DNA from 3 places in the Actinosynnema sp. NPDC020468 genome. Region 2 is predicted to be linked to each of the others. Evidence: riboswitches for the same ligand, from Rfam matches in the RefSeq annotation. Region 2 holds a riboswitch; each other region holds the start of a gene.
What was found. A riboswitch is a leader RNA that binds a small molecule or an ion and turns the genes downstream of it on or off. The one in region 2 is predicted to bind thiamine pyrophosphate.

Region 1 (4,271 bases), on a different contig from region 2:
GCGCGGCGAAGGCGCTCAGCCCGGCGGTCACCGTGGTCGAGGTCACCGAGTCGCCCACCCCGCTGTACGACACCAGGGGCGGTGACGCGTACTACATCGGCAGCGGCAGCCGCTGCTCGATCGGCTTCGCGGTCACCGGCGGGTTCGTCTCGGCGGGCCACTGCGGCAAGTCCGGCAACACCACCACGGGCTTCAACCGCGCGGCGCAGGGCACGTTCCGCGGCTCGTCCTTCCCGGGCAACGACTACTCCTGGGTCGCGACGAACTCGAGCTGGACGTCCCAGCCGTGGGTCAACCGCTACAACGGCACCAACGTGATCATCAAGGGCTCCACCGAGGCCGCGGTCGGCGCGTCGATCTGCCGCTCCGGCTCCACCACGAACTGGCGCTGCGGCACCGTGCAGCAGAAGAACTCCACGGTGAACTACCCGCAGGGCTCGGTGTCCGGCCTCACCCGCACGAACGCGTGCGCCGAGCCGGGCGACTCGGGCGGCTCGTGGGTGGCGGGCACCGGCTTCGGCCAGGCCCAGGGCGTCACGTCCGGCGGTTCGGGCAACTGCTCGTCGGGCGGCACCACGTACTTCCAGCCGGTGGGCGAGATCCTCAGCGCGTACAACCTGAGGCTCACCACGGGCTGACGCACGGCGGAGCGCGGTCGACCACCCCTGCGGACCGCGCACCCGGTTGGAAAAGGACACCCCTCGGGCCGGCACCCGAACTCTCCCCCTCGGCCCGGGGGTGTCCCCTCCCCGTCAGTCGAACTGCACGGACCGCTTGGACAGCCCGTACCAGAAGCCGTCGACGGTCGTCGTCGGCGCGTCCCGGTCGGCGCTCGCGCCCAGCGCCACGAACAGCGGCGCGAGGTGCTCGGTGCGCGGGTGCGCGATACCGGCCGCCGGCGCCTTGTGCGCGAAGTCGAGCAGAGAGTCCACGTCGCCCGCGGCGAGCGCGCGGCCGGCCCAGTCGTCGAACTCCGCCGACCACGAGGGCGGCAGGTGGTCGGGGGCTCGGCCCAGGTCGACGCAGCTCAGGTTGTGCGTCATGAACCCCGAGCCGACGACCAGGACTCCCTGGTCCCGCAACGGCTTCAGCCGGCGGCCGATCTCGAACAGCCGGCGCGGGTCGAGCGTCGGCATCGACATCTGGAGCACCGGGACGTCGGCGTCCGGGTACATCTCCTTCAGTGGCACGTAGGCGCCGTGGTCGAGGCCGCGGTCCTCGTCGTGCGCGACCGGCTCGGCGACCAGCTTCGCCACGTCGGCGGCCAGGTCGGGCGCGCCGGGCGCGGTGTAGGTCACGTCGTAGAACCGCTGCGGGAAGCCCCGGAAGTCGTAGGTCAGCGGCACGGTGCGGGTCGCGCCCAGGGTCAGCGGGTCGTTCTCCCAGTGCGCGGACACGACCAGGATCGACTCCGGGCGCGGCAGCGCCGCGGACCAGGCCGCCAGCTCGCCGGTCCACCGCTCGTCGTCGGCCAGCGGGGGAGCCCCGTGGCCCAGGTACAGCACAGGCATCACGAGGACGACTGTACGCCCCTTAGTTGAAGTTTCAACCAGGCGGCCGCGGCCCGGGGGTCCTCGGCCTCGGTGATCGCGCGCACCACGACCACCCGCGTCGCGCCCGCCGCCAGCACCTCGGGCAGCCGCTCCCGGTCGATCCCGCCGATCGCGAACCACGGCCGGTCGGTGGTGCCGGCGGTGGCGCGGACCAGGTCCAACCCCGGCGCGGGCCGACCCGGCTTGGTCGGCGTCGGCCAGCACGGCCCGGTGCAGAAGTAGTCGACGCCCGGTTCCGCGGCCGCCGCGCGGGCCTGCGCCACGTCGTGCGTCGAGCGGCCGATCACCACGCGCTCGCCCAGCACCCGGCGGGCGAGCGGCACCGGCAGGTCGTCCTGGCCCAGGTGCAGCACGTCGGCGTCCACCGCGAGCGCCACGTCCGCGCGGTCGTTCACCGCCAGCAGCGCGCCGTGCCGCGCGCACGCCTCGGCGAGCACCTCCAGCGCGGCGATCTCCTGCCTGGCCTCGATCCCCTTGTGCCGCAACTGGATCACGTCGACCCCGCCGGCCAGCGCGGCGTCGGCGAACTCGGCGAGGTCCGGTCGGTCGGCGGTGCAGAGGTAGAGCCGGGCGTCGGCGAGGCGGGTTCTGGTCGTGGTGGCGTCGAGTCCTGGCACGGGCCGCACGGTAACCGCCGGCTCGTGGCGTGCGCTACGGTGGAACCGGTCCGCACGGGAGCCTGGAGAACACCGGGCTGAGAGGGAGCGTGGTTCGCTCCGACCGTCGAACCTGATCCGGGTCATGCCGGCGCAGGGAGCGTGAGTGCTGTGGGTGTCCGAGTGATCGGCGGCGGGGTCATCGGGTTGTCGGTGGCCTGGTTCGCCGCGCGTGCCGGGTTCGCCGTGACGGTGGTCGACCGGCCCTCGCCGCACGGCGGCTCGTGGGTCGCGGGCGGCATGCTCGCGCCGATCACCGAGGCCTGGCCCGGCGAGGAGGACGTGCTCGACCTGGGCGTCGAGTCCCTGACCCGCTGGCCGGACTTCGCCCGCGACCTGGGCGTTCCGCTGAGCGACCGCGGCACCCTGGCGGTGGCGGTGGACTCGGCCGACGTCGAGGTGCTCGACCAGCTGCGCTCCTACCTGACCGCGCGCGGCCGCGCCGCGGAACGCCTGACCGGCCGCGAACTCCGCGCCCGCGAACCGGGCTTCGGCCGTTCGGTCCGAAGTGGACTGTCGGTGCCGGGCGACGTGTCGGTGGACAACAGGGTGCTGCTGCGCGCTTTGCGCGACGCGTGCACCGCGCACGGCGTGCGCTTCGAGCCCGACACCCCCGATCCCGCGACCTCCTCCGAGGCGGACGCACCCGAGGCCCCGGCCCGATCCGCCGGACCGGGGACGTCGAACGGCCCGGCCCGCGGCGTCCGGCACGCCCCCGAACCCGTCGACGCCCCGGCACCCGGGTCCGACCGCGCGCGCCGCCCCTCCCGGTCCGCCGGTCCCGATCTCCCGACACCCGACGTCACGGTGATCGCCGCCGGTGCCTGGAGCGGTGGGCTGCACCCCTTGCTGCGCAACGTGATCCGTCCCCTCAAAGGCGAGATCGTCCGGCTGGCCGCCCGGCCCGGCGCGCTGCCGCCGCCGGCGCACACCCTGCGTGCCCACGTCGAGGGCCGGCCCCTCTACCTGGTGCCCCGCGCGGGCGGGTTGGTGCTCGGCGCCACGCAGTACGAGGCCGGGTTCGACGGGGCCGCCACGGCCGGCGGGGTGTTGACGCTGCTGCGCGACGCGGAGGTGGTGTGGCCCGGTGTCGCGGAGTACGCGGTCGTCGAGACCGCCGCCGGGTTCCGGGCCGGGAGTCCCGACAACGCGCCGGTCATCCGATGGCTGGAGCCCGGGGTGCTCGCCGCGACCGGCCACCACCGCAACGGTCTGCTGCTCGCGCCGGTCACGGCCGAGCGCGTGCTCACCCTGCTCCGCGAAGGAGGACCGCGTTGCTGACGGCGAAGGTCAACGGCCGGGAGCGGGAGTTGCCCGACGGGGCGACCGTGACCACCGTGCTCGAACTGCTGGGCGCGCCCGCGACGGGGGTGGCGGTGGCGCTGGACGGCGAGGTCGTGCCGCGCGCCGCGTGGGCCGCGACACCGGTGCCCGCCGGCGCGGCCGTCGAGGTGCTGACCGCGGTGCAGGGAGGCTGAGGACGTGGACGACCCCTTGGTGATCGCCGGACGGGAGTTCGGGTCGCGGCTGGTGATGGGCACCGGCGGCGCGGCGAACCTGTCCGTGCTGGAGCGGGCGCTCGTCGCGTCCGGCACCGAGTTGACCACCGTCGCGCTGCGCCGGATGGACGCGGGCGGCGGCACGGGCGTGCTGGAGCTGTTGCGGCGCCTGGGCATCGCGGCCCTGCCGAACACCGCGGGCTGCCGGACCGCCGCCGAGGCCGTGCTGACCGCGTGGTTGGCGCGCGAGGCGCTGGAGACCGACTGGGTCAAGCTCGAGGTGGTGCACGACGACCGCACGCTGCTGCCCGACCCCGTCGAACTGCTCGACGCGGCGGAACGCCTGGTGGACGACGGTTTCGTGGTGCTGCCCTACACCAACGACGACCCGGTGCTGGCCCGCCGGCTCGAAGACCTCGGCTGCGCCGCGGTGATGCCGCTCGGCTCGCCCATCGGCACCGGGCTCGGCATCCGCAACCCGCACAACATCGAGCTGATCGTGGCGCGGGCCGGGGTGCCGGTGGTGCTGGACGCGGGCGTCGGCACGGCGTCGGACGCCGCGT
Region 2 (4,271 bases):
CCAGGAACCCGGTCGCGCCGAACTCGCCCAGTGCCACCACGAACCCGAACCCGGCGGCGGCCACCAGCGAGCGCGAGGCGAGCGGCAGGTCGACCTCGCGCCACACCCGCCACGGCGGCGCGCCCAGCGTCGCGGCGGCCTGGCGCAACCGCTCGTCCACCGCGCGCAGCACCGGCAGCACGATCCGCACCACCAGCGGCGTCACCACCAGCGCCTGGGCCAGCGGCACCAGCAGCGGCGAGGTGCGGAAGTCGCCGGGCAGCGCGTCCATGGTGATCAGGTAGCCGAAGCCGAGCGTGACGGCGGACACCCCGAGCGGCAGCATCAGCGCGGTGTCCAGGGTTTCCGCGAACCACGACCGGTGCCGGCGCAACCCGACCAGCACCACCGCCGAGCCGATCCCGACCACCAGCGCCACCAGCGTCGCGTCGGTGGCCGTGCGCACGGACTGGAGCGCGGCGTCCCAGCCGGTGACGGCGAGCGTGCCGCGTTCACCGGTGCCGGCCAGCGCCCGGTAGCCCGCGAGGCTCCACCCGTCCGTTGTGGACAGTGACCGCAGCACCAGCCCCACCACCGGCGCCAGCAGCAGCGCCACCACCAGCCACGCCGCCGCGACCACACCCCACTCGCCGCCGGACGGCCGCCGCGCGCTCTCCTCCCGCAGCACCAACGCCTTCTCCCGCCGGCGCCGCGCCACGCCGCCGATCAGCAGCACCGCGACCACCGCCGCGAACTGCACCAGCGACAGCGCCGCCGCGCCGGACAGGTCGAACAACTCCACAGTGCGCAGGTAGATCTCGGTTTCCACGGTCCGGTACCGCGCGCCGCCGAGCACCAGCACGACGCCGAAACTGGTGGCGCAGAACAGGAACACCACCGACGCGGCCGAGCCGATCGCGGGCGCCAGCGCGGGCAGCGTCACCGCGGTGAACGCGCGGAACCGGGACGCGCCCAGCGACCGCGCCGCGTCCTCGGCCCGCCGGTCGATCCGCGCCCACAGCCCGCCGACCGTGCGCGCGACCACCGCCACGTTGAAGAACGCGTTCGCCAGCACGATCGGCAGCACGCCGCCGTCGGGCCACAGCGCCCGGAAGGCCAGGCCCACCACCACGGTCGGCAGCACGAACGGCACCATCACCGCCGCCCGCACCACCCCGTTGCCGCGCACCCGGCAGCGGGCCAGCAGGAACGCGACCGGCAACCCGGTCAGCAGCGCCACCGCGGTCGCGCCGGCCGCCTGGCCGAGGGTGAACCCGACCAGGCCCCAGGTCGCCGGGTCGACCAGCGCCGGCAGCACACCGCCCTCGCCCAGCCCGAGACCGACGATCGCCAGCACGGGCCAGGCGAAGAACACCCCCAGGAACGCCAGGGGCAGCAGCGCGGCGAACGACCAGGTCAGCCCTGCACGAGAGTGCGCCACTGCTGCACCCACTGCTCGCGGTTCGCGTCGAGCTTGTCCGCCGCCACGGTGCGGGACTTCTCCGGCAGCGGCGCCGCCTTGGTCCACGACTCGGGCAGCGCGACGCCCTCGCGCGACGGGTACACGTACATCTGCTCGGCCACGCCGGCCTGGAACTTCTCGCCCAGCAGGAAGTCCACGACCTTGCGCGCGTCGTCGGCGTTCTTGGTGCCGTTCAGCACGCCCGCGTACTCGACCTGCCGGTAGCACGTGTCGAGCAGCGCGGTGGTGCGCGGCTGACCGTCGTCGCCGATCTCGGCCGACGGCGACGAGGCGTAGGACACCACGATGGGGCGCGGGCCCTTGCCGCTGGAGCCGGAGAAGTCCTGCGTGTAGGCCTCCTCCCAGCCGCTGACGACCTTCACGCCGTTCGCCTTGAGCTTGGACCAGTAGTCCTGCCAGCCGTTCTCGCCGAACTCGGAGATCGTGCCGAGCAGGAACGCGAGGCCGGGCGACGAGGTCGCCGGGTCCTCCACGACCAGCAGGTCCTTGTACTTCGGGTCGGTCAGGTCCGCGTAGGTCTTCGGCGCGCCCTTGTCCTTGAGGGCCGCGGTGTCCACGTTCACGCACACGTCGCCGACGTCGACCGCGTGCAGCTGCTTGCCGGAGCCGACCTGGTAGCGGTTGGCGCCCTTGGCGTCCTCGGCGCTCTCGTAGTCGGCGAACACGCCTTCCTTGAGCGCGCGGGAGGCGAACGTGGAGTCGACGCCGAACGCGACGTCGCCGATCGGGCTGCTCTTGGTCAGCACCAGCTTGTTGGTCAACTCGCCCGCGTCACCGCTGGCCAGCGTCTTGACGGTGATGCCGGTCTCGTTCTTGAACGCGTCCAGCTGCTCCTGCTTGACCGCGAACGAGTCGTGCGTCACCAGCGTGACGGTGCGGTCGGCCTTGGGCTGTTCGGCGGCGACCGAGCACCCGGCCAGCAGCGCGAGCGCGGTGGACGCGGTCAGCACACGTCGGAACATCATCTCTCCCTACACCGGCATGATCCGGATCAGGTGTGGACGGTCGAGGGCTGGCGTGCCCTCCTCTCAGCCCGGCGCACCGGACTCCCGTGGTGGACGCGCAGCGTAACCCACGCGGTGGGACGATCAGGACATGGCCGAACTGCTGACGGACGACCAGATCACCGAAGCCCTCTCCCACCTGGCCGGGTGGACCGCCCAGGACGCCTCGCTCGTGCGGACCGCCGAACTGGCCGGGTTCCGGGAGGCCATCGCGGTGGTGAACGCCGTGGCGGAGGTCGCCGAGTCGAGCGACCACCACCCGGACATCGACATCCGGTGGAACACGCTGACCTTCCGGTGCAGCACGCACTCCGCCGGGGGGATCACCACGTTGGACGTGTCACTGGCGCAGGAGATCGACCGGCTGCTTGACGCGTAGCTCCACGGCGATCGCCACCAGCGTGAGCAGGCCCACCGCCGGGTAGACCCAGCCGAGCGCGGCCCAGTACCAGGGTCGTTCGATGATCCAGATGCTCGGCTGGACCTTGAGCAGGATCGAGATCAGGTAGCTGCCGACGGCCAGGACCCACGCGCCCGCCGTGATCCTGGCCAGTCGGTGCTCCGCCCGGTAGAGCAGCCAGAGCAGCGCGGGCGCCATCCAGACCCAGTGGTGGCTCCACGAGATGGGGCTCACCAGCAGGCCGAGGAACTGCACCGCGACGATCATCGCGAGCGTGTCGTCCGCCTTGCGCGCGTGGTACAGCGCGAACCCGGTGAGCACCACGGCCACCGCCGCGCCGGCCAGGAAGATCGGCCCGGTGCCCACGTCGTGGCCGACGGAGCGGGACAGCGCGCCGCGCAGCGACTGGTTGATCGCCGACCCGACCGGCCCGACCCGGCTCGCGTCGCCCAGCAGCTCGAACCAGAACCGGTGCGACTGGGACGCCGAGACCGCGTACCCGAGCCCGACCGTGCCGGCGAACGCGACCGCCGAGTACACGGCCGCCCGGTACTGCCGCGTGACGAGGAAGTAGAGCCCGGAGATCGCGGGCGTGAGCTTGAGACCCGCCGCGACGCCGACGCCGAGCCCCTGGACGGCGCTCCGGGTGGCGACGAGCGTGCCGATCAGCAGTGCCGCCAGCACGAGGTTGATCTGGCCGTAGTTGAGCGTGGTGCGCACCGGCTCGACCCAGATGAACAGCCCGGTCCACAGCAGGGCCCGCCTCGGGTCGTGCCGCTTCATGATCATCAGGCTGCGGCTGGTGAGGAACCACAGGCAGGCGAGCGACAGCAGCTGCCAGAACCAGCGCGCGACCACCCACGGCACCCAGGACAGCGGGAGGAAGACGAACGCGGAGAACGGCGGGTAGGTGAACGGCAGCGCGAACTGGTCGGAGAACTCCTTGAGCCGCCACTCGTAGAGGTTGCCGGTGAACAGCTCGGGCGAGGCGTTCCGGTAGACCATCAGGTCCACCATGGTCATCTTCGTCTGGAACGCGACCATGAGCAGATGTCCCAGCACGGACACGCCGAAGATCCAAGGCGCTACGGAGAGCACCCGTTTTTCGAGTGCGCGCACGTCCACCGTGTGACCTCCTGCACGATCGCGTGAATTTCACGACTGACTGCGAACGATTCCGGGTACCCGGACGTCAAGACGAGTGGAGAGTCAATCGCAAGGGGATTCGCATGACCGCCGACATCGTCGTGTTCACCATCGCAGCACTCGGCATGCTGGGCACCGCCGGGGGCGTCTTCGCCCTGGCCCGCCACAGCCGCAACCAGCTGCACTGAGCCCCGGGTCCGGCCCTCGCCACAGAGGGTCGGACCTGCTCGTGCTCCCCCACCCCGCACATCGCCGAAAG
Region 3 (4,271 bases), on a different contig from region 2:
CCTGTGCTCCACCACCCGACCCGACCGGTCGAGGTGTTCGACGACGCGCTCCGCACGCTGGTCGACGACATGTACGAGACGATGGCCGCCGCGCACGGCGTCGGGCTGGCGGCGAACCAGATCGGCGTGGACCTCCGGGTGTTCGTCTACGACTGCCCGGACGACGAGGGCGTGCGGCACCGCGGCGTGGTGGTCAACCCGGTGCTGGAGACCTCGGAGGTCCCGCTCGGCATGCCCGACCCGGACGACGACTTCGAGGGCTGCCTGTCGGCGCCCGGCGAGTCCTACCCGACGGGTCGCGCGACGTGGGCCAAGGTCACCGGCGCGGACCTCGACGGCAAGCCGATCGAGGTCGAGGGCACCGGCTTCTTCGCGCGCTGCCTCCAGCACGAGACCGACCACCTCGACGGTTTCCTCTACCTCGACCGGCTGGTCGGCAGGCACAAGCGCGCCGCGCGCAAGATGCTCAAGGCCAACGACTGGGGCGTGCCGGGCCTGACCTGGGACCCGGCCGTGTCCGAGGACCCGTTCGCGGACGACGAGGACTGACCGGGCCGGCCCGATAACCGCTGGACAGGCGGGTGACGATGGCCGCATGTGGAGTCACCTCACCGCGTTCGTCGCGGCCTCGTTCCTGATCGCGCTGTCGCCCGGACCCGGCACCGCCATGGTCCTGCGCCAGTCCGTGCGGGGTCGGGGCAGCGCGCTGGCGACGGTGGCGGGCATGGAGGTCGGGGTCGCCTGTTGGGCGGTGGCCGCCGCGCTCGGGCTCTCGGTGCTGCTCACCGCGTCGGAGGTCGCCTACCACGCGCTGCGGATCGCGGGCGCGCTGTTCCTGGTCTACCTGGGCGTGAAGGCGTTCCTGTCCGCGTCCCGGCCGCCCTCGGTCGAGCCGCCGACGAGCGCGGCGTTCCGGTCCGGGCTCGTGGTGAACCTGGCCAACCCGAAGCTCGGCGTGTTCGCGGTGTCGTTCCTGCCGCAGTTCCTGCCCGTCGACGCGGGCAAGGGCGTGCTGGTGGTGTTCGCACTGGTCTGGGTGGCCGTCGACACGGCCTGGTACCTGGTGCTGGTGACGCTGCTAGACCGGATCCGCGGCGTGCTCTCCCGGTCGGGGGTCCGGCGCGCCCTGGAGCGCGTCTCCGGCGGCGTCCTCGTCGCGCTGGGGCTTCGGCTGGTGCTCGACGCACGCTGACCGCCGCCAGGGCAGCTCCGGCAGCCCGACCAGGTCGACGTGGGTCGCGCACCCGAGGAGCGCGTCGTAGCCGCCGGCCAGCACGTGCGCCCGCAGCCGGAGCACCTGGCCGGTCGTCGGCAGGTCGCCGACCAGCAGGAACGGCAGCAGCAGGCGCCAGGTGCCGACGACGGCGACCCGGCGGCGGTGCGGTGCGCGCAACGTCGCGCGGGCCACCCGGAGCGCGTGCTCGCCGCCGGTCATCGACCGCGGGTGCCCCTCGTGGTCCCACGACCAGCGCAGCTCGTCGGCCAGCGCGCAGCGCACGCAGTCGACCGGACCGGTGCCCAACTCCTCGCCGCACTGGGAGCACGAGGTCAGCGCCATCGCCCAGTCCGTGCAGGTCCACGGGTGGCAGCCGACCTCGTCGGCCAGCACCAGCTCGGCCAGTTCGCGCTCGCCCGCGCCGCCCTCGGCGAGCTGTTCGGCGGCCAGCAGCTCCTGCCAGTCGACCAGCCAGCGCTGGTCCACCAGTTCGGCGCAGAACCGGCAGCCGGGGTAGCCGCGCCCGCCGAGGTCGCCGCACGACGGGCAGGGCGCGACGGCGGCCGGGCGGGTCACGCGCCGCGCGCCCGGCGGGAACGGCCGGTGATCAGCCACGCGGGCACGGTAGCCCGAAACGGGGCCGCTTGGCATCCGCTCCTTGGCATCGGAACCGGGGCGTGGCTAGGGTCAGCGACCGGGGACACCCCGAACTGACAACTCAACACACGCGGGAGCTCGCGCCGGAGCGGGCTGAGAGGGTGGCTGAGCGCGCCACCGACCGCCGGAACCTGACCGGGTAATGCCGGCGTAGGGAGGAATGTCGTGACGGCACTTGACGACCGTTCGGTGCGGCCCAACATCACCACGGGACCGCTCTCCGGCTCGCGGAAGGTCTACCGGGAGGTGGGCGACCTGCGGGTGCCCGTCCGCCGGGTGGAGCTGACGAACGGCGAGCACGTCGACCTGTACGACACTTCCGGTCCGTACACCGATGCGGACGCGACCATCGACGTCCACAGTGGACTTCCCAGGCTTCGGGAGACCTGGGCGAAGGACCCGGTCGGCGGCGCGGTGACGCAGCTCGCGTACGCCAAGGCCGGGATCGTCACCCCCGAGATGGCGTTCGTCGCCGCGCGCGAGGGCATGAGCCCGGAGTTCGTGCGCGACGAGGTCGCGATCGGCCGGGCGGTGATCCCGCTCAACCGCAACCACCCCGAGGCCGAGCCGATGATCATCGGCAAGAAGTTCCTCGTGAAGATCAACGCGAACATCGGCAACTCCGCCGTGTCCTCCTCCATCGAGGACGAGGTGGAGAAGATGGTGTGGGCGTCCCGCTGGGGCGCGGACACCATCATGGACCTGTCGACCGGCAGGCGGATCCACGAGACGCGCGAGTGGATCCTGCGCAACTCGCCGGTGCCGATCGGGACGGTGCCGATCTACCAGGCGCTGGAGAAGGTGAACGGCGACCCGGCGGCGCTGTCCTGGGAGGTCTACCGGGACACCGTGGTCGAGCAGGCCGAGCAGGGCGTCGACTACATGACGGTGCACGCGGGCGTGCTGCTGCGGTACGTGCCGCTGACCGCGAAGCGCGTCACGGGCATCGTGTCGCGCGGCGGGTCGATCATGGCCGCGTGGTGCCTCGCGCACCACAAGGAGAGCTTCCTCTACACGCACTTCGAGGAGCTGTGCGACATCCTGCGGACCTACGACGTGACGTTCTCGCTGGGCGACGGGCTGCGGCCGGGTTCCATCGCGGACGCCAACGACGAGGCCCAGTTCGCCGAGCTGCGCACGCTGGGCGAGCTGACCCACGTGGCCCGCGCGAAGGACGTGCAGGTGATGATCGAGGGACCGGGTCACGTGCCGATGCACAAGATCGCGGAGAACGTGCGGCTGGAGGAGGAGTGGTGCGGCGAGGCGCCGTTCTACACCCTCGGGCCGCTGGCGACCGACGTGGCGCCGGCCTACGACCACATCACCTCGGCGATCGGCGCGGCGCAGATCGGCTGGCTCGGCACCGCGATGCTCTGCTACGTGACCCCGAAGGAACACCTCGGCCTGCCGAACCGGGACGACGTGAAGACCGGCGTGATCACCTACAAGATCGCGGCGCACTCGGCGGACCTGGCCAAGGGACACCCCGGCGTGCAGGACTGGGACGACGCGCTGTCCAAGGCGCGCTTCGAGTTCCGGTGGGAGGACCAGTTCAACCTCTCGCTGGACCCGGACACCGCGCGCTCGTTCCACGACGAGACGCTGCCCGCCCAACCGGCCAAGACGGCGCACTTCTGCTCGATGTGCGGGCCGAAGTTCTGCTCGATGAAGATCACCCAGGACGTGCGGCGCTACGCCGAGGAGCACGGTCTGTCCACAGTGGACGCCATCGAGGCGGGCATGTCGGCGAAGTCCGACGAGTTCGCCGAGCAGGGCAACAAGGTCTACCTGCCGGTGGTCGGTCAGGAGGTGCTCGACCGATGACGGTCGCCCCACCCAAGGTCCTCACCATCGCCGGGTCCGACTCCGGCGGTGGTGCGGGCCTCCAGGCCGACCTGCGCGCGCTGTTCGCGTGCGGGGTGCACGGGATGACCGCGGTCACCGCGGTGACGGTGCAGAACTCGCTGGGTGTGACCGGGTTCACCGAGATCCCGCCGGACGTGGTGGCCGCGCAGATCGTCGCGGTCGCCTCGGACATCGGGGTGGACGCGGCGAAGACGGGCATGCTCGCGTCGGCGGCCATCATCGAGGCGGTCGCGGCGGCGTGCGACGAGGTCCACATCGGACGGACGATCCCGTTCGTGGTGGACCCGGTCGCGGCGTCGATGCACGGTCAGCAGCTGCTGGCCGACGACGCGCTGGACGCGTTGCGCACCGAGCTGTTCCCGCGCGCGACGCTGGTGACGCCGAACCTGGACGAGGTGCGGCTGATCACCGGCATCGAGGTGGCCGACCGGCGGGACCAGTACCGGGCGGCCGAGGCGCTGCACGCGATGGGCCCGGCGTGGGCGCTGGTCAAGGGCGGTCACCTGTGGAGCGACCCGGAGTGCGTCGACCT

Region 1: it holds a riboswitch for thiamine pyrophosphate, as region 2 does, so the genes downstream of both, AB0G50_RS23280 (FAD-dependent oxidoreductase) here and AB0G50_RS07175 (thiamine ABC transporter substrate-binding protein) in region 2, are expected to answer to the same signal.
Region 3: it holds a riboswitch for thiamine pyrophosphate, as region 2 does, so the genes downstream of both, thiC (phosphomethylpyrimidine synthase ThiC) here and AB0G50_RS07175 (thiamine ABC transporter substrate-binding protein) in region 2, are expected to answer to the same signal.

The regions. Positions count from the first base shown of each region.
Region 1 covers NZ_JBFAEO010000033.1:72,833-77,103, forward strand. Annotated here, with positions in the region: gene AB0G50_RS23265 (S1 family peptidase) at 1-638, shown strand, start outside; gene AB0G50_RS23270 (class III extradiol ring-cleavage dioxygenase) at 753-1,511, opposite strand; gene thiE (thiamine phosphate synthase) at 1,511-2,170, opposite strand; TPP riboswitch at 2,215-2,326, shown strand; gene AB0G50_RS23280 (FAD-dependent oxidoreductase) at 2,312-3,490, shown strand; gene thiS (sulfur carrier protein ThiS) at 3,487-3,687, shown strand; gene AB0G50_RS23290 (thiazole synthase) at 3,692-4,271, shown strand, end outside.
Region 2 covers NZ_JBFAEO010000006.1:46,692-50,962, forward strand. Annotated here, with positions in the region: gene AB0G50_RS07170 (iron ABC transporter permease) at 1-1,378, opposite strand, end outside; gene AB0G50_RS07175 (thiamine ABC transporter substrate-binding protein) at 1,396-2,424, opposite strand; TPP riboswitch at 2,413-2,525, opposite strand; gene AB0G50_RS07180 (4a-hydroxytetrahydrobiopterin dehydratase) at 2,558-2,845, shown strand; gene AB0G50_RS07185 (mannosyltransferase) at 2,807-3,934, opposite strand.
Region 3 covers NZ_JBFAEO010000033.1:78,086-82,356, reverse strand. Annotated here, with positions in the region: gene AB0G50_RS23320 (peptide deformylase) at 1-549, shown strand, start outside; gene AB0G50_RS23315 (LysE family translocator) at 596-1,192, shown strand; gene AB0G50_RS23310 (hypothetical protein) at 1,079-1,831, opposite strand; TPP riboswitch at 1,934-2,048, shown strand; gene thiC (phosphomethylpyrimidine synthase ThiC) at 2,039-3,697, shown strand; gene thiD (bifunctional hydroxymethylpyrimidine kinase/phosphomethylpyrimidine kinase) at 3,694-4,271, shown strand, end outside.